Regions from separate parts of the Trichocoleus sp. DQ-A1 genome, predicted to be linked through region 2. Evidence: predicted binding sites of a transcription regulator. Region 2 holds the regulator's gene; each other region holds the start of a gene.
What was found. The regulator NtcA, encoded in region 2, controls nitrogen genes in cyanobacteria. The targets are predictions, from matches to a motif close to TTTGTANNNNNNNNTACAAA.
Positions count from the first base shown of each region.

Region 1: rpoD (RNA polymerase sigma factor RpoD) is a predicted target of NtcA. The motif match lies at 5,361-5,380, and genes of this name have one in related genera.
Region 3: NDI33_RS14205 (ferredoxin--nitrite reductase) is a predicted target of NtcA. The motif match lies at 1,996-2,015, and genes of this name have one in related genera.

Region 1 is NZ_JAMPKE010000025.1:6,327-14,369, reverse strand. It holds gene NDI33_RS20070 (DUF4330 domain-containing protein) at 1-315, shown strand, start outside; gene NDI33_RS20065 (alpha/beta hydrolase) at 370-1,269, opposite strand; gene NDI33_RS20060 (hypothetical protein) at 2,073-2,669, shown strand; gene NDI33_RS20055 (hypothetical protein) at 2,815-3,594, shown strand; gene NDI33_RS20050 (hypothetical protein) at 3,668-4,156, opposite strand; gene NDI33_RS20045 (polysaccharide deacetylase family protein) at 4,246-4,932, shown strand; gene rpoD (RNA polymerase sigma factor RpoD) at 5,591-6,793, shown strand; partial or broken gene NDI33_RS20035 (chlorophyll A-B binding protein) at 6,941-7,101, opposite strand; gene NDI33_RS20030 (glycoside hydrolase family 15 protein) at 7,304-8,043, shown strand, end outside.
Region 2 is NZ_JAMPKE010000043.1:33,194-41,236, forward strand. It holds gene NDI33_RS24880 (ankyrin repeat domain-containing protein) at 9-641, opposite strand; gene NDI33_RS24885 (GTP-binding protein) at 968-2,374, opposite strand; gene NDI33_RS24890 (DUF3146 family protein) at 2,650-2,913, shown strand; gene NDI33_RS24895 (pre-16S rRNA-processing nuclease YqgF) at 2,970-3,374, opposite strand; gene NDI33_RS24900 (DUF3084 domain-containing protein) at 3,449-5,050, opposite strand; gene ntcA (global nitrogen regulator NtcA) at 5,296-5,967, opposite strand; gene fabI (enoyl-ACP reductase FabI) at 6,347-7,123, shown strand; gene hisB (imidazoleglycerol-phosphate dehydratase HisB) at 7,277-7,921, shown strand.
Region 3 is NZ_JAMPKE010000012.1:140,546-148,588, forward strand. It holds gene NDI33_RS14200 (DICT sensory domain-containing protein) at 1-1,642, opposite strand, end outside; gene NDI33_RS14205 (ferredoxin--nitrite reductase) at 2,117-3,652, shown strand; gene NDI33_RS14210 (CmpA/NrtA family ABC transporter substrate-binding protein) at 3,733-5,067, shown strand; gene ntrB (nitrate ABC transporter permease) at 5,158-6,000, shown strand; gene NDI33_RS14220 (nitrate ABC transporter ATP-binding protein) at 6,180-8,043, shown strand, end outside.

The DNA.
Region 1 (8,043 bases), on a different contig from region 2:
CAGTTCCAGAAGGAGAAAAAAACGAATATTATTATCCGCAATCAACCCGCTGGACAGATGGAGATTAAATCCATAAAAATCCTGCCGCGAAGCGTAACCGTCCCGCAACCGGATGGTTCTGTCAAAGCGCTCCCCGATCCTAGACCTGATTCTTTTAGCACCGATATGCTGATGACTTTCGGTACTAAAGCCCAAATCACGAAGGATGGGCCGGTTGTGGGCGGTACCAAACTCAAAATTGGCATTCCAGTAGAACTAGACGGCTCAGGTTATAACTTCAATTCCACAGTCATTGATATCCGGTTCCCAGACTAATCTTGCGGTAGAGAAACCCACTATTTTCTAAAATAATGGGTTTCTCTGACATTTCTAGTTCAGCAAGTCTAAAAATCGCCGGATGAAGCCAATTGTCACCGCAGGCAGTTCCAGTTGGGGCGTCAATCCCACATCATCAAGCGCCTGAAAAACTCGGACAGCTTGCGGATTTAAAGCTGCCAACCGCCTGCCAACTTCCGGACCCGTAAACTCAGACTTTTCCCCCCACATTATGGCAGTAGGTACGTTTAGCTGAGTTATGTAAAGGGATAGATCGAAGCATAAATCTCCCCGAACAAAAGAGAGCGCTGCATATTCCGCATTGGGTTGTTGGGCAGATTGCAGATAAGCGTCTACGATTTCCTGGTAGACGCGGCGTTGCCTTGCAAATTGTCGCTGTTCTAGGAAACTACGAATTCCCCCCTCCGTAGCAACGCCCGTGCTATAGAGCAAGCGATCCAGAATGGGCGTAGCAACGAGTTGGGCAAAGAAGCTACGGGTGTAATTTTCCCCAAAGTCAGACAGACCCGCCGGTGTGGTGAGAATCAGGGACTTAAAGAGATCGGGGCGAGCGATCGCAGCTCTAATTGTAAAAGCAGCCGTGAGAGAAGATGCCACGACGGGTACTGGCTCGTTACAAGTCTGCTCGATGAACTCAATAATTGTGTTGATGTAGTCATCTATCTGGTAATTGCGTGCGGGGTGGTCAGACCGACCCCAACCAATTAGGTCGGGTGCAATCACTCGATAATCGGTTGCAAAAGCTGGATAGACTTTCGACCATTCGTAGGCGGATGACCCACCACCAAAGCCATGTAGGAAAACCAACGTGGGCAGATTCTCTGACATGGCTGCATCCGCCGAGCGCCAAGGTGCCCCCTTGGGGGTGTAGTACACCACTCTTCCCAAGGAAGTGACAATCGATTGCATCTCAAAGCCGGGTGGCTGAATCATGAATAAACCTCATTGTTATCGCCACGAGCGCTCATTGTCGCGAATTGTTGAGTGTTAGAACGTCTGACTACTGGTTGATTCCTAACACCCAGTTTCAATCGGCGATGCTCAGTTGAGCTGGTGACTGATACTATTTTAGATTTTTGCTTTAGACTTTGAACGATGAAACGCTTGCATATAGGTGGTTTCAGAATTTCTCATCGGGTAGCGTCAGACCAAACGATCTAGCAGCAAATGCGCCCAGCCTAACTGGAGCAACGATCCTGTAATTTATCCGCAATTTAAAGGAACGATAAAACAACCGTCTTGAAATTAAAGATTTTGCAAATAGTTATCCCTAAAGGCAGATGTAAATTAAGGTAAAAATACATCAGCAGGTTGATAAGACTTTCCGCTATGCCAATCCAGCCGCTGGTTTTTTTCCGCCAAATTAGAAAAAATCAGAGATAATCCAAACGGTAGGGGGTGAAACCCCTCACCGGGTTTTTGCGTATTTAAGTAACAGGGTGTGTGCGATCGCGATGGCAATCGGTCATCAGCCAATGTTTATGACTGGAACATTTCTTCTAAAACTTCCCTCACAAGAAATTAAAAATGCGGAATTTTTTGCCTGAGGGAAGAAGCATTACTCGGAATCAGATCGTAAAAGACGCCCCATAAGTCAAGGAGGCTGAATGAACAGAGGGGGGATTAGTAGCTTCAGGTCGTCACTCCCAAGTGATAGCTCCGTCAAGTCTGGAGATATCTGCGTCGGAGTAATAAACGGCGATCCAGTTCTTGAAAAAGTACATTCACAGAATGTTATGGCAAAGCAATGCAGTCTTCCGTGGGATGAAATCAGCGACTTTAACGCATCCGCTAACGCATCCGCATCCGCACCAACAATTGAGTCGCTCAGTGGGTCCACCGTTGTCGCTTCTCCTAGCGAGGAGCCGGCTAGCGCTGACTCCGGCTTCCCCTTAAATAAGGGAACCTGCGTTCGCCTCAACATGGAAGACTTGAAATGCTTTGACGTGGTGGAGCGCCAGTTTCAGCAATGGGGTCTCACGTTTAGAAACGCGATCGCTCTCCATCCCTCCAACCCCGCTTTCCCCCCTCGATCTGGCACCACCGTCCTCATGGGTGCCCCTAAAAACGGCTTGATAGAAATTTCCTTTGAGTTTCCGGTTCGCTTTGTCAGCGGCTTTGTCACCAGTTCTCAGCGAACAATTTTATCTGCCTACGACCAGCAAAACCAACTCCTAGGGCGCTCGGAGTTGACAGAGCCAAATCTAGCCGGAACGGATTCCAATATTCCTCCGAACACTCAGCTGAGCGTCGCAGTACCAAATATCTATCGGATCACCTTCTACGCTTTTGATGGCTGTCTGACCGTCGATGACTTGAGCTTTGGTTTGTGAGCGGTTATCGGTCATGGGTTCGTAGTCATTGGTCAACTTGCTAAAACGAAGGACGAATGACTACGGGCTACGAGCTTAGGACTAAAAGGTATTACGATAGTTAACTCGTTAGGTATAATCTATCTGACTTAAGCAGGAAACTTTCGTGGCACAGGCGTCGTCTTGGCGACAACAACTCGTAAACCAGATCCAATTGGCTCTGTCGCAGAAACAATTAAAAATGCCAGTCCTCAAGCTGTTTCCCCGGCACCCAGGTCAGGGATCGGGCAGCTGGCTGGTGGTGAGCGCCGTTGTGGTGGTGATGCTGTTCTGGAACTGGAAGCTCCTACTGGCTACCGGCGCTGGTGTGTTGGTAATGTTGCTGGTTTACCTGATGCAGGAGTGGGACTGGCAAGTACACTGGTCGAGCCTGCAACGGTTTTTTAGTGGTTCCAACCGGCAATTAACGCTTGCCGTTGGCAGTGGCGGCATTGCTAGCCTCAGCACCTATATGGCAGTTTCCATCTGGGTAGACTCTGACAGTCCCTGGATTGCTGCTGGTGCAATTCTTCAAGGTCTGGGCACTCTGGCAACCCTAATCCTCTTGGTCTGGCAAATTATTAGCCGTCAACTGAATCGGGATGAAGCTAACCTGAACCATTGGTTAACGGAGCTGACGCAGGTAGACCCCCTGAAGCGTCTGATTGCGGTTCGCCGACTTTGTGCCTTAGTCACAGAGGCTCGGTTAGAGCGGGAGCATCGACGTAGTGTTGCCGAATACTTTCGGCTGATGCTGAATCAAGAACCGGAAGCGGCGATCCGAGATGCGGTTCTCGATGGTCTGCAAGCATTGGAGAGTAACCAGCCGTTAATTAAGGGTAGTCAACCGTTAAAGACACCTGTTGTTTTGAAACGCTCTGTGGCTAAAGTCCGCAGGAAGAATTAAGCAGGGGGCAGCGGAGCCGAGAGACAGGGAAGCGATCGCCCCCCGCCTTAATTTTTGCTTATTAATATCTCTTTTAATTCTCAAACTTGGGTTCCGCTTTCTCCACAGAGGAATCATTGACTCCTAGCGTCAGCTCTAAAGGCGTTTGGGAAGGATATGCCTTGACAACCTCTCGATAGACATCGTAATTCGTCGGCAAGGTAACACTCTGCCCGTTGCTGCGATAAGTAATTTGGTAATTCACATCTCGCAAAATCTCTGGCTGGCTTGCCTTTTCGGCAGGTTGCAGCCGCTGTTCAATTTCATCAAGCGTGGGTCGTGGTGGCAGTGCAGACCACCAAAGTTCCCGTTCGTCGGGGCCAATTACCGCGCCTTCTGGCTTCTCCCCATTGCGGTTGAGTAAGGAAGTAGAGCCAAAAGTTTCGATTCGCTCTTGATTGCGACCCGGATTAGTCGAGTAACCGACTTTCCAAGTTAAAGTTGTCCGGGCGGTTGCTTCATACTGGTTAGTGGTTACGGTGCTGCACCCAGAGAGAGCAAATAAAAGAGAAGCTCCCGCCAGTATGGCAAAACATGGGCTTTGTTGTTTAAATTGACCTTTGAGACTCACCGTCTGTTGACACCCATTAGAAAAACGACATCAAAGAGCAAATGCAGCTAGCTCCGCTATTTCCTATTGTGTACCGAATTCTTCAGCCTGCCTTTCCCCGTTGTCTGTGGTCGGGTACTGGAAATTCACGAGCGATCGCTCTCACGTTTGATGATGGCCCCCATCCCCAATACACTCCCGAACTCTTGAAAGTGCTAGACCACTACGGCATACCCGCCAGTTTTTTTTGGCTGGGTGTTTGCGTTAACCGCGCACCAGCGACTGCGAAAGAAGTCTACCGGCGGGGTCACTGGCTTGGCCTACATGGGTACGACCATCGCGCTTTTCCCAAGCTGAGTCCAGCTGACCTCAAACAAAGTATGGAACAGACACAGCAGGCGATCCAACACGCCTGTCAACTCGATCCACGATTTATTCGTGACGTTCGACCCCCCAATGGTTTGTTTACACCCCAGACCTTAGATTTATTGCAGCAGTGGAACTATCGACCTGTCATGTGGAGCGTGGTGCCGGAAGACTGGGTACAGCCTGGGGTTAGCGTCGTCGTACAGCGAGTTTTGCGGCAAGTCCAAAATGGTTCGGTCATTGTTTTGCATGATGGCTATTATGGAGGTCAAGATGTGGCTGAAACGACCGCCCAGTTAGTGCCTAAACTATTGCAGCAAGGATATCAATTTGTTACCATCGATGCGCTGTGGCAGCAAAGTCAGTTGACCTCTTTAACCTAAATACGAAATATATTGATGTTTTCTCTGTCACATTTTGGCTCTTGTTGATTAGAATGACGGAATAGAATTCAGCCATTTGTCGCAACCCATCGCCCATCAAGCGTCAGTAGGATAGAGTTGCATTTAAGCAAAATGCGAAATCAAGCAATATTTTCTCTAGTTTTGCCTAAACGTTCATTACTGCTTAGTGCTACTCTCCCCAAACCTTTGACGCTTAACTATAGGCTATTTATAGAAAGACAGCGCTCAACTGGCTGGAGGCATCACCAAATCAACCAGCGAGTGTTGCTGGTAAATCCTGTACAAGCTAGTTGAAGGAGATGAGATCGGAGTGGGTGCATCAATTCCAATCGGATTATCCATTGGGAAAAGCCGCCTTGACATTAACTTCATATTTGAAGGTTTAAATAAACCAAAAGCGTGCAAGTTTTGTGAGAAAGGCTACAATCGGAAAGGTTTTGAACACTACCAGCATTAACACCTATTTCAACGCGGTTATCGAACGCTGGCGTTGCACGCAAGCGCATTCTCTCTTTTCTCTCATTGAGCCAGTCAGCAAGCGTTGAAAGCTGGCAAGGTAAACGACTGGCTAACTTGTTTTGTAGATTAACTAACACCATCTTCTGGTCTTTAACTGAAGGAGCATGAGGAATTCGGCATGACCCAGGCCAACGACGTACTCGAAATCATCACTCCGCCTGAGAGCGAGTTGGATCTCTTAATTGATGAAGACGCGGATCAAGACGACTTTGTAGACGTAACGCCCGATGAAGACGAAGGTAAGCCTGGTAAGGTCAGTAGATCCCGTCGTCGGGTGCAAACGAAAAAGAAACACTACACTGAGGATTCGATTCGTCTCTATTTACAAGAAATTGGTCGGATTCGTCTCTTAAGAGCCGATGAAGAAATTGAACTCGCACGCAAGATAGCCGACTTACTAGAATTAGAGCGTTTGCGCGAGCAACTGATCGAAAATCTGGAGCGGGAACCGCAGGATATAGAGTGGGCTGAGGGAGTGCTGAAATCTGAGCGAGTCTGGGAACAACTCGCTACTCAGCTAGGGCGAGAACCGCAACAAGAAGAGTGGTCTAAAGAGGTGAAGAAGCGCCTACCAGCGTTCCGACATCGCCTCTATGTAGGTCGCCGCGCTAAAGACAAAATGGTGCAGTCAAACCTGCGTTTGGTGGTTTCGATTGCCAAAAAATATATGAATCGCGGCTTATCCTTCCAAGACTTGATTCAGGAAGGCAGTCTAGGCTTGATTCGAGCCGCTGAAAAATTTGACCACGAAAAAGGTTACAAATTCTCCACGTATGCGACGTGGTGGATTCGTCAGGCAATTACGAGAGCGATCGCGGATCAATCTCGCACCATTCGACTACCCGTTCACCTGTACGAAACCATTTCTCGGATCAAGAAAACAACGAAGCTTCTATCTCAAGAAATGGGTCGCAAACCCACTGAAGAAGAAATCGCTACTCGTATGGAAATGACCATCGAGAAACTGCGATTCATTGCTAAATCAGCTCAGTTACCCATTTCTCTAGAAACTCCCATCGGTAAAGAAGAAGACTCCCGTCTGGGTGACTTCATCGAAGCAGATGGTGAAACCCCCGAAGATCAAGTTTCTAAAAACCTCCTCCGGGAAGACCTAGAAAGCGTCCTCGACACCCTCAGCCCCCGCGAACGGGATGTGCTGCGTCTGCGCTACGGTTTGGATGATGGACGCATGAAAACTCTTGAAGAAATCGGTCAAATCTTCAACGTTACCCGCGAACGGATTCGTCAAATTGAAGCGAAAGCTCTCCGCAAGTTGCGGCATCCCAATCGCAACAGTATTCTCAAAGAATACATTCGCTAGACAATCCTTTTTAGCGAGATAAATAATAGTAGGGGCGGGTTTCTTTACCTGCCCCTACTATTATTTGGGAAACAAAAAAACCGGGAGTTCCTAGATAAACTCCCAGCGAGCTTTTGAAATTGACCAAATTTATAAAACTGAAATATATTACATCAGACCCCAAAAATGAAGCACGCCTTGACCCGTGGTGAGTTCAATCATCATGGCAAGGCAATGAAAAAGCTGATCATTGCTAGACGCCCATTCCAATTTTCAGCTTGGGGCGTAAAGCCAATCTTGGTTGCATCGTTGCGGTCTTGAGTTTGCATAGTCTTAACTCTGTAAAATAAACTTTTGTTACCATCAGTAAAACAATGTAAATAAAGAATTGTAAACGTGCAACAATCTGCTTCGCGAGGCAGAGGAATTTTAGCTTTGGTGCGAAAATAAAAAGCACTTGGGCTGGATTTCTGACACTCTCTTCGTTTTGCCGGGGACGACCCCCAGCACCCCTCTCTTTAGGAGAATGATATGTTGCTAAACGCCTCACAACCGCTAAGCGATCGCCTAGACGATTACTACCACCAGATCAAGGCTGTCATTCTCAACCGTCAAAATCCGATTACGGGTCTGTTGCCCGCCAGTACTGCAATTAACGCCCACGGCGACTACACCGATGCCTGGGTACGCGACAACGTTTACAGCATTCTCGCCGTTTGGGGATTGGCGCTAGCTTACCGCAAAGTCGATGAAGATAAGGGGCGCACCTACGAGCTAGAACAAAGCGTCGTCAAGCTGATGCGGGGGCTGTTGTTCTGTATGATGCGACAGAGCCACAAAGTTGAGCAATTTAAACAAAGCCAATCCCTCCTAGACTGCCTGCACGCCAAATACAACACCACCAGCGGTGATGTCGTAGTCGGCGATGACGCTTGGGGACACTTGCAGTTGGATGCCACCTCGCTATTTCTGCTGATGCTGGCTCAGATGACGGCATCGGGGTTACATATCATCTACGCCATTGACGAAGTCAACTTTGTCCAAAATCTGGTCTATTACATTGGCAGAACTTACCGAACCCCCGATTATGGGATTTGGGAGCGAGGAAATAAGATAAACCGGGGGAATCCAGAACTAAATGCCAGTTCGGTCGGGATGGCAAAAGCCGCTTTAGAAGCAATTAGCGGACTGGATTTATTTGGAGTGCGAGGTTCTCAGGCTTCTGTAATTCACGTGCTGCCGGATGAAATTGCTCGCGCCCGCATGACCCT
Region 2 (8,043 bases):
ACGCACCATCATTCCTTAGTACCTGCTTGCTTGAGCAACTCAAGTATTTTGGTGTGTCCTTTATACTTGGCAATATCTAAGGGTGAGTTTCCATTCTTGTCTTGTTCTGTTACATTAGCCCCTTGGTTAATTAAGCTTTTAACCTCATCAATATTGTTTCTAGCTATAGCCAATAAGAGTTTGTCATTTTCATTCTGACTTTGTCCTAAAGACTCTTCCCAGTCTGCCCAAGACTGTTCTAGTTCATGCTTTTCCTCTAGTTCTAATTCTTTTTCAATATCTTTAAGGGTAATAATAAGGCGATTCAGTATAGCTTTTTGCTCTCGATTTAGGAAAATCTCATTGATTTTTTCAATTCGGCTGCAAAATAAGTCTGAAAAACCTCTCTCTTGCAAAACACTTCTGGCTAGCCTGGGGAGAAAGTAACACAAAGCTTCATCCGAAATGAGCGAGTAATCACAGATCATCATTGAGCATTGCTCGTCGCTCATTTCATCTTTTAAAACTTCACCAAAATCTCGCTGAATCGCTAAATATTCACCCTCAATAACTCCCTTTTTTGGAAGAATAGGGATGATCAAAGGCTTTTTGAAGGCTGAGAAAGCTTGGTTAATATCATCTAATAAAGACTTATCTTCCATTCTTTTTGCTATAGAGGTTGGAAAAAAGAGAGTTTACAATTTATTTATAATATCTATATTTTGATTTGCTTTTTAGTACCTTTTCTGGAACTCGCGCAGAGGACATTGTCCTCCGCGCTCCAACTACAACGTCTAGTCAGACAAATACAATTACTATATTATGACTTTAACATGCACAAAACAAGCATTTTATTATAAGTATATTCGAGCTAAATAAAACACATCGATCAGTTGCACTGATCGATGTGTTTATAAATCGAATTAGATGAATTTCAAGTAATAAAAAACAAGCGATCGCTTGTTTTTAAAAAGAGCGATCGCTTGTTTTAATTCACTAACTTTGCACTCAACTCATTCTTAATCCGATTCAAAATTGAGGCTTCATCCAGTGAAGTCAGAATGCGACTTACCACGGCTTTTGGGCCATCGGGACCCCAGGAAGCGCCGTTCGCCAAGTAAGTCTTAGTGACTTGTCCAATCCCGTAAGAAGAAACCCCTGAAACACCTGCCTGAGTCACGGCAACTGATAGATAGGGACCTAAAGACACCCCACCCGTTGCGGGTGCGGAGAGTCCTAAGAGACTTTTCAGGGAACTCAGTCCCAAAGTTGCCAAAAGTTCGCTAGCACTAATTCCGCCCATACTGATGGCAATTTTTTGTAGCAGTCCCACCGCTCCCGGCTGGGTCATGGGGATGCCGTAGAGTTTAGATAAGGTGAGAATCATTGCCACGTCGATGACGGCACCGCTGAGAAGATCGACAACCGTGACCGGGTTGAGGGCGATCGCAACTGCCTTCGTCATCACCCCTTTCCAGATGATCTGATTCGCACTTTCATCGCGAATCTGCATCTTCCTAGCAATCATCTGTTCGTTCACATCATCGGCATACAGCATGGTGTTGAGCGCTACCAAAGCCTTGCCTTCTCGGTGCAAAATTTCCAGAATTTTCAGCTTCAAATCCAGAACTTGGGGCGTTCCCGGTCGTCGCTGCACTGCCCTCGTTCCGTCAGGACGGCGAACCGCCTGCGCCACCAGGGGAGAGGCAGCAACCATTACAATTTCATCCGGTGAGAGCAATTCCCGCACCCGTTCATCCCGAATTTTGCGATAAATCGCCATCCGGTCGGCATCCGGATACTGGTCAATTTTGTTAAATACCAGCAACATCGGTTTACCGACTTCCCGCAATTGCGAGAGCGCCTCGTATTCCACCTTGTTCATGTCGCCCGAAATGACAAACAGCAGCAAGTCTGCTTGTCTGGCAACTTGTCTGGCTAAGGTTTCGCGGGTTTCTCCGTCTACTTCGTCAATTCCAGGGGTGTCAATTAGCTCGATTTGGGAATTGCCCGCACTCGGCAGCGTGACTCGTAGGATATCGCTGACGCTTCCCGTCTCATTCTCCTGAGTCAGTTGCCAGCTGGCACCTTGATGGGTGCGGGTGACGCCATGAAGCGGTCCCGTTTCAAACACGTTCTGACCTAATAAGGCGTTCAGTACTGAAGATTTACCCCGTCCCACCATCCCAAAGGCGGCAATCTGGACGACTGAGCGATCTAGCTTCTCCAGCATCGTTGCCAAATCATTAATCTCGGATTCCAGTCCCGTCCGCTCTTGAGGAGTGAGATCCAGGTTATCTACCAAGTCTCGCAGAGCATTTTGCGCCTTTTTGTAATTCAGTTCTGCTTGGATGTCATCAAAGCTCAAAATGGCGTTATCTAGTTCCCGATCCAAATCTGTCGCGTCCGGGGTTTGTGAAGGGAACTGGCTGGCATTTGGGGTTCGGTCAGACGATAAACGACTCAAAATTGCACCTTTTTTGCTCAGATGTTACTCTTCTTTCATCCTAGTCAATACCGATCTAGTCTGGCACTTTCCATATCCAGAGGGATATTTTTACTCGGTTCGTGCCAGCTCAGTATCAGCTGTGAGAATGATGTTATCTCGAAGGCGATCGCAATAAGTTTAGTATTGTTGCTGAATGAAGGTATTTGATCGGCACAGCGATTGTGAGTTCTAAGCGTTTACCTCAAACTACTGCCCACGTCCGAATTACCCATCTTTCCTGGCAACGGGGCTTTCTAGCAGGGGAAGTCACGGCGGCAGAATATGAATGGCAGTTCCAGTGGTGTTTCCGACAGGGTCAATTGTCGGTGACACCTTCTTTGGGACGCGCTTTAATTCAGGAACCTCTGGGTCGATTTTTAGAACAGAAAGATTACCAGCTAGAGCCTGGAGGGGACTATGCGTTTACGATCCGGGCGGAACTTTAAAAGTTTTGAGTTTTGAGTTCAGTTTAAATTAAGAAAGTTAAGAATGACAGAGTTTCCTAGTTCCTCGTCTCTCGTTGCTTCATGTATCTTTCGATGAGGAGGATGGCAACAATGTCATCGATTGGTCGGGGTAGACTCCGCATCCCTTGGGGAATCAGGCGTCCTAAACCTTGGGGAGGGTACATTTGCCAATAGCGATCGCGTGCTTCCAATGTACTGTAGCGCTCATCTACCAGGACAATTGGCACCGACGTTGGAAATTGCTGAAGTTTCTTTTTCCAACTTTTGGAAGTGGTTTGATCGCCCATCACCAGAGTATCAATTGGGTACTCTTCACATAAGTCAAGGATCGTTGCGATCGCTGCTTCTGCTGGTACAACCTGGTGGTAATGCAGAGAATTGTCTTTCCCCACTACGGCTAAACCACACTTATCGCGCCCTGGATCGAACCCTAAAATCATCTGAATTGGCTAATCGCTAATTTACAAATGGTTAATTGCCATTAGTCATCATCTCATCACTAATGACTAATAAATTACATCCTGACCACAACTTCTCCGTCTTCAACCGCCTCCAAATTTAATTTCATGGGTCCGGCAATATAGGCGTCCTCAGCCACGACCGCTTTCAGAGAAATCGGCTTATTGTGCTTTTTCAACTGCTCGATAAACCGAATCAAGCTAACAATTCGATTATCGCCAACCTGAACTGTATCGCCCAAAATCCCCGCGCGAGTAGCTCGGAACTGGGATGCTCCAAGCAGCAGGTCAATCCGCTGCCGAATTTGTTGGTCGGTCATGTTTGAAGGATCGGCAGATGTCGTTGCTACGACTTCACCAGTGCGGAATACAACTTGATTGGGTGCGGCGTCTGCAAAGACTTGTACCTGCTTTTCTCCCTGGACATAGTTACCAGCCGAAAAAACTCGGACTACATAGTTTCGACCATCCTGAATCTGGTTGATCAGTTGCTCTACTTGTGCCTCTGTAATTTGCACGACCCGTTCGTTCGCCACCTTGTTGAGACCGGGTTGGGTCGCTTTAATCGCTGTCCGATTCGCTTCCCGTAACAGCTGCTCAATGACCTGTCGGGCTGCGGCTGGCTCGACAATACGAAAAACGCCAGCCGCCAGAACCTGACCGCGCAGCAGTGCCAGACTACCCTGACGCAAAGTTTGATAAGACTGGTAATACTGTTCTAAGGTTGCCACTTCCTGCTCTAGGGAAGCTTGTTGTTTTTCGAGTTCTTTAAGGCGATTTTCTCGCTGGGCAATCACCTCATCTCGTTGAGAAATTTTGTTGTCAAGTAGAGATAAGGCTTTGTCTCGCTGGGCAATTTGCTCATCGCGATCGCTCAGGCTCTTCCGAAAGGCAGCAAGTTTCTCATCAAGTTCGACAAGGGCTTGATCCCGCTTGAGAATTTGCTCATCGCGTTGGCTAATTGCTCGGTCTTGCTGGGCAATTTTTTGGTCGCGCTGAGTCACTTTCGCTTTGAATTCAGTAATTTCAGCTCTGACTTGATTTCGCTGCTGGAGCAATTCTTGGCGTTCTGCTTGAAGTTGTTGGATTTCCGAACGTAGCGTCTTCGCTTGCCCAGAGACAGAGGTCAGCTGTTTTTGGGTTTGCTGAAAGCTGCTGGCGACCCGACTCAGTTCGCTTTGAGTTTGATTTAGTTGCGCCTCCGTCTGGCCTTGTTTAGCCAGCGCAGCTGCCAAAGATCGATTAATCGCATCTAAGCGCTGCTGAGCGACAGATTGCTGGGTGCGAGCTTGAGCGAGTTCCTTTTCGACTTGCTCTTTTTGGGCGGCGGTTTTAGCAAGTTCGCTTTCGGTTTTCCGTTTCTGCTCGTTCGCTTTAGCAATATCCTTACTTGCTGTCTTGAGTTTTTTCTGCACTTCTTGAAGTCTAAAAACTCCAATCCGCAATTGTTCGCTGGTCGCGAAGATGATTGTTAGTGTTGAGGCAGAAATCGTTAGCCCCGTCAGAATCGTTACCAAAACAGCTGTTTTGCGGGGACGCAGATTGAACAACGACAGGCGTGCTTTTCCCACGCGCGTGCCAATGCGATCGCCTACCGTTGCGATGACGCTTCCCAACACTAAAATAGACAAAATTAGGAAGAGCGCACTGTCGGTCATTGTCTGCTACAGTCATTCCAGTTACAGCCTATCGCATTGCAGGCTAGAGAAAGGGTTAACAGGAATTAAAGATCGAAGGTGAAATCGGAAAGGTTAAAGGTTGGAAGGTTGAAAACTATCCGCTTAAAACCTGAGACCTTTTAACTCAACCCCGACTAAATGTTAAAACTTGATAACCTGCTGAGCTACCATACCGTTTTAACCGACAACCTAACCGACAACCTGACCAGAGCCTCTAGCTGTTTTCAAGTAAACTGCTGACTCAGTGTAACTGGGTTGTGTACCGTAATTTTTTTCTTGTGGATAGAAATCATTTTTTCCTCCCGCAAATCTCCCAGTAAGCGGGTGACTGTTACCCTAGTGGAGCCAATTGCTTCAGCGATCGCTTGGTGAGAAAGCTTCAGATCGATCGTAATTCCATTGGCGGTAGGAACGCCAAAATCACGGCACAGAATCAACAGAAAACTCACCAAGCGCGATCCCATATCTCGGTGAGCTAATGTCTCAATCATCATTTCTGTTTGCAAAATGCGCGAAGAAAGCCCCCGCAGCATCAACATCGATAGCTCTGGATTATCCTTGAGCGATTGCTCTACCTGATCGATCGGTGCCGAAAGCAGCTCCACTGGCGTAAATGCTACAGCGTGATAAAACCGATCCGAACGATGCCCTGTAATTAAGGACAGTACTCCAAAAACGCTGTTTTCTCGCAGCAGCGCCACGGTAATTTCTTCCCCAGCTTCATACACGCGAGACAGCTTTACTGCACCTTTGAGCAAAAAGTATACCCGTTCAGCCGGGTCTCCTGGGAAAAAGATCGTCTTGCCCCGCTCAAAAGTTTCCACCACGGGTGGAAACGCCCCACCTCCCAGTTGACGGAACACAGCTGCTAGCGGTCTATCTTGCGTCACTGCCACTTCCTTTTTCCTAAATGCTGCCCTACAGACTTCTGCAACTTTCTGTCGGAGGAACTTTAACCATAGCAAAACAACTATGAGAGTTTTCTGACATTAGACACAGATAAACTGACTTCCAAGCGGTTTTTGTGCTATTTGATACAAAATTTTAAAGTAGTTTCCCCGGCTACCTTCTTTAGTTCTCTCCCTGCTCAAGGCAAGTAAGATTATGACGGAAAATGTTGATATCTTGACAGTATCTGCGCTATCGGGTGGGATGCATGGTGAGTAAGGAGGCACGCTCCTTACCCGTACTAGACAGCCTTGCTCCGGGCGATCGCGATCTTGAATACTCCCCTAAATCGGATATCCTCTAATATTGCCTTCAAAATCGACATTTATGCTAGATTTAACCGGAAAAAACGCCCTTGTCACCGGCATTGCCAACAATCGATCGATCGCCTGGGGGATTGCTCAGCAACTGCACCAAGCGGGTGCGAATCTAGGAGTAACTTACCTGCCAGACGACCGAGGCCGCTTTGAAAAAAAAGTGGCAGAGTTGGTAGAACCCCTCAACCCCAGCTTATTTTTACCCTGCGATGTCCAGAATGAGACCCAAATTCAGTCTACATTTGACGCCATCCGCGATAAGTGGGGCAAGCTAGACATCGTGATCCATTGTCTTGCTTTTGCGAACAAGGAAGATTTATCAGGTGATTTTAGTACCACTACTCGTGCTGGCTTCACCCAAGCTCTAGAAATTAGTACCTATTCGCTGGTACAACTTGCTGGGTCAGCAAAACCACTGATGACAGAAGGTGGCAGCATTGTCACGCTGACTTATCTAGGCGGCGTTAAGGTGATCCCCAACTACAACGTGATGGGAATTGCCAAGTCTGGACTGGAAATGAGTGTCCGTTACCTGGCATCTGAATTAGGACCGCAGAATATTCGCGTGAATGCAATTTCGGCGGGTCCCATCCGTACTTTGGCATCGTCGGCGGTAGGTGGCATTCTGGATATGATCCATCACGTTGAGGAAGTGGCACCGCTGCGACGCACTGTAACTCAGAAAGAAGTGGGAAATGCGGCTGCTTTCTTGTGTAGCGATTTGGCAAGTGGCATTACAGGTCAGGTGCTGTATGTCGATGCGGGATACGAGATTATGGGGATGTAAAAAGAATCAAACATTAAAAATTAAAAATTAAAAAGCAAAGATTCTGCTAATTTTTAATTTTTAATTTTGCATTTTTAAGGCTTTCGCGTCTCCCAAATGCTCAGTAACGTAGGATAATAAACTTAACTTTATTTTCTTGAGTGAGCATCTGCGATGCAGGCACGCGATCGCCAATTTACACCTTCTCCAAGCATTGAACAGCTTTTGTCTCCTCGCATGGCAAGGGTTCCCCGCAAGACGGGCGAAACGGATGTTATCGTCACCGTCAAATTAGACGGGAATGGCACTTGCAATGCAAAAACTGGCATTCCGTTTTTAGACCATATGCTGCATCAAATCGCCTCTCACAGCCTGATTGATTTGGATGTAGCCGCGACGGGAGACTTGGAAATTGATGACCACCATACCAATGAAGATGTGGGAATTACCCTAGGAATGGCGTTGCATCAAGCACTGGGCGATCGCAAAGGAATTGTCCGATTTGGGAATTTCCTCGCCCCTCTCGATGAAGCGTTGGTTCAGGTAGCGTTAGATTTTTCCGGACGCCCCCACCTCAGCTATGGCTTGGAGATTCCGACTCAGCGAGTCGGGACTTATGACACTCAGCTAGTGCGGGAATTTTTTGTGGCGTTGGTCAATCACAGCCAGATGACGCTGCACATTCGCCAACTCGATGGAATTAATTCGCACCACATTATTGAAGCGACGTTCAAAGCGTTTGCGCGATCGCTCCGCATGGCAATCGAAGTCGATCCCCGTCGTGGCGGTACGATCCCCAGTTCTAAAGGTGTGTTATAGGTTTCTTTGCAGATACACCCCGATCAAGGCAATGAGAGTTGGGGAAATCTTCACCCAGCTCTCGTTTCATTAGACCTCCTGCATGAATGGTCAAGTAGTGTGCCAGTTCATAATCGAGATTG
Region 3 (8,043 bases), on a different contig from region 2:
CCGGGGGCATATCAGGTTCGCTCGCCAGACTCTCCAGGCAAACTTGAATCGTGGAGAGGGGGGTGCGGAGTTCGTGACCCGTAATCGCGACTAAGTTGCTGCGAGTGCGATCGAGAGCTTCTAGCTGTTGGTTGAGGTCTTCCAGGTTCGCGTAGGCTTCGGCTTGAATCAACGCCCCGGCGATTTGAATAGAAATGGCTTCTACAAGTTCTAGTTCGTCGTCCTGCCACTCGTAGGGGGTAGCACCGCAATGATGCAGCTCTACTATCCCCAGTAGTCGATCCTGATATAGCACTGGCATCATCAGCCAAGACTGAATAGCAAAGCGGCTCGCCAGAGTTTGAAGTGGGCGATTGGAAGGAAGTTCCGACACTCCTACCGATATTCCTGCCGACACTTCTACAATGCGAGGGTCGATATGAGTATCGGCAACATAAACTCGCTCTCGGTTCTGCACAACTTCCTGAAATAGAGGATTTTCCTGTAAAGGCCAATCCTGACCGAGTGCAGAGGCAAGTCGAGAATTCCCGTTATCTGTCACTTTCAAAAATTCATGGTTAATCGTGGCAGAAGTATCGATTTCCCCGGCACGATAAATCAGACACCGGCAAGCAAACAATGCCTGTCCTAATTCCTGTACGGCAATGGATAGAATTTCATCCGGGTGTAACGGCTGTCCCGTATGGCTACCCCGCCGGATGGCAGCCGTAATCGAGTTGACTAGGCGTTCTTTGCGTTCTTGGGCGGAAATTGAGCGATAAGCTTTGAGCAGCTTGTACTGCCCCGCTTGCAAGTAAGTGACTAGGCACTGAACAAAGGGGTCGGGATTGTCGGTTAGAGACTCTGGAGTTTGGGCGGAGGGTTCCTTTGCCGCCTGTGGCTGTACGGAGTTTTGAACTAAAAAATTCTGCCGATTCGCTGCTTCCCGATCGGTTTTTCCAAAGGAAGTTTCTAAAAACTCTCCCCTCGAAGGAATGCCGTAAATATTTCGTGCTTGAGCGAGCTTTTGAGCCAATTCCGGACGGTACTGCGAAATCCGATTGAGTAATAATTCAGCAACGATGCAACTGACTTGCCGATCGAACGTCCAGATTCCCTCAAACCGGCGGGCGGGGTCTATCCCTTCAAACGATGACATCCGCAATCGGGAGGTGGTTCGAGGAAGGTCAGAAGTGCGGCGGCTAGGGGAAAACGCGGGTGCGATTCCTTTTCTAGCTGCGGTCTTTCCTCTTACACCCTGACGCGATCGCCCATCCTCTGTTAGGTTTCGTTCTCGACAAACCAAGCAGGTAGCATAATTCTGCCCGATCACCACTAAGTGCCACTCTTGACTTAAACCATCGGTCGGCTCAAAAGCAACAGTTTCGTAAGCTTCCGAACTGTTGCTAAAGTCGGTTTCTGGGGCTGCCAGCACATATAACTGCTCTGTCCGTTCTGCAATCCGTCGATAACGGTGAGCTTCCTGACGATAGAAGCGCTCTCGCTGGAAACTGGCAATCACCAGATGCTGGTCTAAAGATGCCAGAACCTGGTCTTCCATCGCATGAGATAAGGCGATTAAGGAAGACTTGAAATACATTTGAGGTCGCAGCTGGGGCAGGACTTGCAGCAAATCTGCCAGCACAGAAGTCGGGATGATCATTTAGTAATTTGCCGAGTTTCGTACCCGTTCTATGCCTATCGTACAAAAGAGCGTTCCCTACTAACGGTTTGAATATTTCCTTGTAATCCGGTTTTAACGATTGTAAATTCTCACAAAATTGCTTAACTCCACGTTCAAGAGGAGGAAAATCACGTTTTTGTGAGTTCTAGTATTGGATGGCTGTGAGTTGAGGGAAACTCAATGGTTGCATTAATAAGGGTTTTGGGGAAGCGATCGCGACTCCAAAACCCCTCGCCACAAGAATTTCTTATGTAAATCATTAATCCTCCTTAAGGGGGATGTCATGACTAAATGGCATCCGATCGATGCAAAAACTTCATTTGTATTAACATTTTGTAATTTCTTATACGAATTTCACAGTTGAGTTTGCATAACTTATCATCAACGAGCAATTGACAAACACAAGATTATCCGTTTGCGGGCATTCGAGCGCCACGTAATGAGGACACACCCATGACAAGCACAGCCACGCCCACAGCAAGTCTTAATAAATTTGAAAAATTCAAAGCAGAGAAAGATGGTCTGGCGGTAAAGGCAGAAATTGAACATTTTGCCCAGGTTGGCTGGGAGGCGATGGACGAAACAGACCGCGACCACCGACTCAAGTGGGTAGGGATTTTCTTCAGACCCGTTACGCCCGGAAAATTTATGATGCGGATGCGGATGCCCAGCGGTATCCTCACCAGCGATCAAATGCGAATGCTCGCCGAGATTGTGCAGCGTTACGGCGAAGATGGCAGCGGCGACATCACCACCCGGCAAAATATCCAACTGCGGGGAGTCCGAATCGAGGATGTGCCAGAAATTTTCCGACGGTTAGAGCGAGTCGGGATGACCAGCATTCAGTCGGGGATGGATAACGTCCGCAACATCACGGGTTCGCCAGTTGCGGGGATTGATGCGGATGAATTGTTTGATACGCGAAGTCTGGTGCAGCAAGTCCAGGACATGATTACGAATCATGGGGAAGGCAACAAAGCTTTCAGCAATCTGCCCCGGAAATTCAATATTGCGATCGCGGGTTGTCGCGACAACTCGGTTCACGCTGAAATCAACGACCTTGCTTTCGTCCCCGCCTACAAAGATGGCGTGTTCGGGTTTAATGTCCTCGTCGGTGGTTTGTTCTCTGCCAAACGGTGCGATGCTGCCATTCCCCTGAATGCTTGGGTGCATCCTGACGATGTTGTAGAGGTATGCCGAGCCGTTTTAGAAGTTTTTCGCGATCGCGGTCCCCGATCGAATCGGCACAAAGCACGGCTGATGTGGCTGATCGATGAATTGGGGTTAGGACAATTCCGAGCCTTGGTAGAAGAATATCTGGAGAAGCCCCTCCAACCAGCCGCCGAAAAAGACGAAATTGACTGGGAAAAGCGCGACCACATCGGCGTGTACCCCCAAAAGCAACCCGGCTTAAACTACGTCGGCTTACACGTTCCCGTGGGGCGTCTCTATGCCCAGGATATGCTTGACCTGGCTCGGATGGCTGAAGTCTACGGCAACGGCGAAATGCGGTTCACCGTTGAGCAAAATGTCATCATCCCCAATATTCCCGACTCGCGCTTAGACGCCTGCTTAGCCGAACCCCTACTAGAGCGATTCTCAATCAATCCCGATCCTTTAGCGCGATCGCTAGTCTCCTGCACCGGGTCACAGTTCTGCAACTTCGCCTTAATTGAAACTAAAAACCGTGCCCTGGCAACGATTGAAGAACTGGGAGCAGAATTATCTCTAACTAAACCCGTGCGGATTCACTGGACTGGTTGCCCCAACTCCTGCGGTCAGCCTCAAGTAGCCGACATCGGTTTGATGGGGACAAAAGTTCGCAAAAACGGCAAAACCTTAGAAGGTGTCGATCTTTACATGGGAGGCACAGTTGGTAAAGAAGCCCATTTGGGTACCTGCGTCCAGAAAAGCATTCCCTGCGAAGACCTCAAACCTGTATTGCGGAATTTATTGATCGAACAGTTTGGGGCGACCCCTCGTTTCTAGGGATTGCAAAGAAGCTTTTAGCGACTCCCTACCACCAATTCCCGACTACGTACCACCGAGTTACCACTTCCAAGAGAAATATGAGCAGAGTTTCTAGACGGCAATTTATCATTACAGCAGGCGCAGCCACAGCCGGAAGCTTGCTAGCTCATGGCTGTAGTTCCGGCCCGACCGATAGCGCCAAGTCCGCTTCAAAATCCTCCCCCGTTGCCACCAGCACGGCAGCCAACGCGCCGAAAGTAGAAACAACCACCGCCAAGCTAGGATTTATTGCTCTAACGGATTCCGCGCCCCTAGTTGTAGCCCAGGAAAAAGGGTTGTTTGCCAAATACGGCATGACAGAGGTTGAGGTTGTCAAGCAAGCTTCCTGGCCCGTCACCCGCGATAACTTGGAGCTAGGCACAGCCGGTAACGCCGGTGGGATTGATGGGGCGCATATTTTATCCCCCATGCCTTACTTTATGAGCTTGGGACAAACCAAGAACAAGCAGCCAGTGCCGATGTACATCCTGGCGCGGTTAAATACCAATGGTCAAGCAATTTCTGTTGCCAATACTTACAAAGAATCCAAAGTTGGCTTAGACAGCAAAGGACTCAAAGAAGCCTTTGCCAAAGCTGGGGGCAAAAATGACTTCAAGGCAGCTATTACCTATCCTGGTGGTACCCACGACCTCTGGATGCGCTACTGGTTAGCCGCAGGCGGCATCGATCCAAACAAGGATATTTCTACAGTCCCCGTACCGCCGCCTCAGATGGTGGCGAATATGAAAACGGGCAACATGGAAGCCTTCTGTGTAGGGGAACCGTGGAACGCCCAGTTGGTGAACCAAGGGCAGGGTTACACCGCCTTGGTAACGGGAGAACTGTGGAAAGACCATCCCGAAAAAGCTTTTGCGATGCGGGCTGATTGGGTAGATAAAAATCCCAATTCTGCCAAAGCGCTGCTAATGGCAATCCAAGAAGCCCAGCAGTGGTGCGACAAGGCAGAAAACAAAGAAGAGATGTGCCAAATTGTCTCCCAAGCAAAATGGTTTAAAGTCCCAGCCAAAGATATTATCGAACGCTCCAAAGGCAACATTGACTACGGCGATGGTCGCCCGGTCGTGCAAAATAGTCCGCTACTGATGAAGTTCTGGTCAGATAACGCTTCTTATCCCTACAAGAGTCACGACACCTGGTTCCTAACTGAAAACATCCGTTGGGGGAATATTCCTGCTGACACCAACATTAAAGAACTTGTTGACAAAGTGAACCGGGAAGACCTCTGGAAAGAGGCAGCCAAAGCACTAGGAGTTCCTGCTTCAGAAATTCCGACTAGCAGTTCTCGCGGTGTTGAAACATTCTTTGATGGTGTCAAATTTGACCCCGAAAAGCCAGAGGAATACTTGAAGAGTCTCAAGATTAAGAAGGCATAAATCACGAATAGCGAATAGTTCAAGAGGAATCGGCTATTCGCTGTTCGCTAGCCAATGACGAATCAATATGATTAACAATTAGGAGCGAGAATGACCGCTAGAACTGAGAATCGCCTTTCAAGTAATAATCCCCAGAAATTAATCGGAACCTTCTTTCAGAAGAAACTTAAACATATTGTGCCACCGCTGCTAGCACTTGCAGCTTTTATGATCCTTTGGCAAATCCTCTGCCCTCCGGGTTCTAAAGGTTTGCCAGGGCCAATCCAAGTACTAAGAGAAACTTGGAATCCCTATATTATCAATCCATTTTTTGATAATGGCGGTACGGATAAAGGCTTGGCGTTGCAAATTTTCGCCAGTTTACAACGGGTAGCGATTGGCTTCTCTCTGTCTACCTTAGTTGGGATTGGGTTGGGGATTTTGATTGGTACCAATCAGTTTACTTACCGCGCTTTAGACCCCCTCTTTCAGGTTCTGCGTACCATTCCCCCTCTGGCATGGCTACCGATTTCTCTGGCAGCATTTCAACAAAGTAATCCCTCAGCTATTTTCGTGATTTTTATCACGTCGATATGGCCCATTATTATTAACACCACGGTGGGAGTACAGCAAATTCCTCAAGATTACCGAAACGTTGCCAGAGTGTTGCGGCTTTCTAAGCAGAAGTATTTCTTTAAGATTCTCTTTCCCGCAGCGGTTCCTTATATCTTTACTGGACTGAGAATTGGTATTGGTTTGTCTTGGCTGGCAATTGTTGCGGCTGAAATGCTAGTCGGCGGCGTGGGAATTGGTTTCTTCATCTGGGACGCTTACAACAACTCTTTACTGAGCCAAATTATTCTCGCACTTGTGTATGTCGGTGTTGTTGGTTTGCTGCTAGATAGGATAGTAGGCTTCGTCGCCTCCAAAGTTGTACCAGAGGAACAGAAGTAAGAACTGAAGACTCAGGACTGAGGGCTGAGTAGGAAGTATTAAATAAACTCTTCGCCCTTAACTTCTCAACTCATCCTCAATCCTTATCCCTGACTCCTCTTTTAGTTCCTTCTCTCAGTCCTCAGCCCTCATACCTCAGTCCTCACTTCTCTCAGTCCTCATACCTCAGTCCTATTGCTATGTCTGTCTTTGTAGAAATTGACCATGTTGACCGGGTGTACTCGCTTGCCAATGGCGGTACTTATGTGGCACTCAAGAATATTGACCTGAAAATCAAACAAGGTGAATTTGTTTCTTTAATTGGACATTCTGGATGCGGCAAATCAACCCTACTAAATATGGTGGCTGGTCTAGATAGACCGACGAGTGGGGGAGTGATTTTAGAAGGGCGACAGGTGACTTCACCGGGACCAGACCGAATGGTCGTGTTCCAAAATTATTCGCTGCTTCCCTGGCTCACCGTGCGGGAAAACATCGCTCTGGGGGTAGATGAAGTATTACAGGACCGGCCCAGAGGTGAGCGCAAGGGGATTGTGGAGCATCACATCGATTTGGTGGGATTGCGGCACGCTGCGGATAAACGACCCGGTCAGCTATCGGGGGGAATGAGACAGCGGGTAGCGATCGCGCGTGCCCTCGCCCTTCGTCCTAAGTTGCTGCTACTCGATGAACCGTTCGGCGCGCTAGACGCCTTGACACGGGGCGGCTTGCAAGAAAAGTTGATGCAAATCTGTCAGGAAAGCAAAGTCACCGCAATCATGGTGACGCACGATGTGGACGAAGCGCTGCTACTATCTGACCGAATTGTGATGCTGACTAACGGCCCAGATGCCCATATCGGGCAAATTCTGGAAGTCTCCATCCCTCGCCCACGCAAGCGCATGGAGGTTGTCAATCATCCTAGCTACTACGGTTTGCGGAATGAGATGATTTACTTCCTCAACCAGCAGAAAAAAGCCAAGCAGCGCAAAGCAACGCAACCGGCGGTGGTTGCCCGGAATGGGTTGGAGAAAGTCAATCTGGAAATTGGCTTTATTCCCCTAACTGACTGCGCCCCTTTGGTGGTGGCAAAAGAAAAAGGTTTCTTCGCTAAGCACGGGTTAGAAGATGTGACGCTGAACCGCGAACCCAGTTGGAAAGCGATCGCGCAAGGGGTGGCGACGGGACGCCTAGACGCTGCCCAGATGGTTGCCGGAATGCCGATGGCAATGACCTTGGGAGCCGATGGCCCGCCACTGCCCGTGTGTACGGCGATGACTTTATCGCGCAATGGCAATGCGATTACCTTCAGTAAGGATTTGTACGATCGCGGCGTTCGCACCTTGGCAGATTTCAAGGAAGCGATCGCGCAAACTCCTGACAAGATCCATACACTCGGAGTGGTGCATCCTGCCTCTATGCACAACATGATGCTGCGCTACTGGCTGGCAAGTGGCGGCATCGATCCCGACCGAGATGTCAGTTTGACGGTGATTCCACCCGCCCAGATGGTCGCTAATCTGAAATCTGGAAGTATTGATGGCTACTGTGTCGGCGAACCTTGGAACTCTCGCGCCGTTCATGAAAAACTCGGTTTTGTCATCGCCACCGATATGGAGTTGTGGGCGGGACATCCGGAGAAGGTACTCGGATGCCAGGAAGAATGGGCAAATAAGTACCCGCAAACTCATATCGCATTGATAAAAGCGCTTTTGGAAGCTTGCGAATACTGCGATGACCGACGCAATCGGGAAGAAATTGTCAACTTACTGTGTCAGCCGCAATACATCGGCTCCGCCCCTGAATACACCCGTCCCGGCTTTATCGATCCCTACATTCGCGGGACGGGCGCAGCACCCGAACAGATGTTGCGTTATAACCAGTTCTTTGTCGATAAAGCGAACTTTCCAGAACCGGAGGAAGGACTGTGGGTGATGACTCAGCTAGCACGATGGGGAATTGTTCCGTTCCCCAAAAACTGGCTAGAAATTCAAGAACGAGTGCGGCGCATTGATGTATTTAGGGAAGCGGCGCGGGAACTCGGCTTAATGGATATCGGACGCG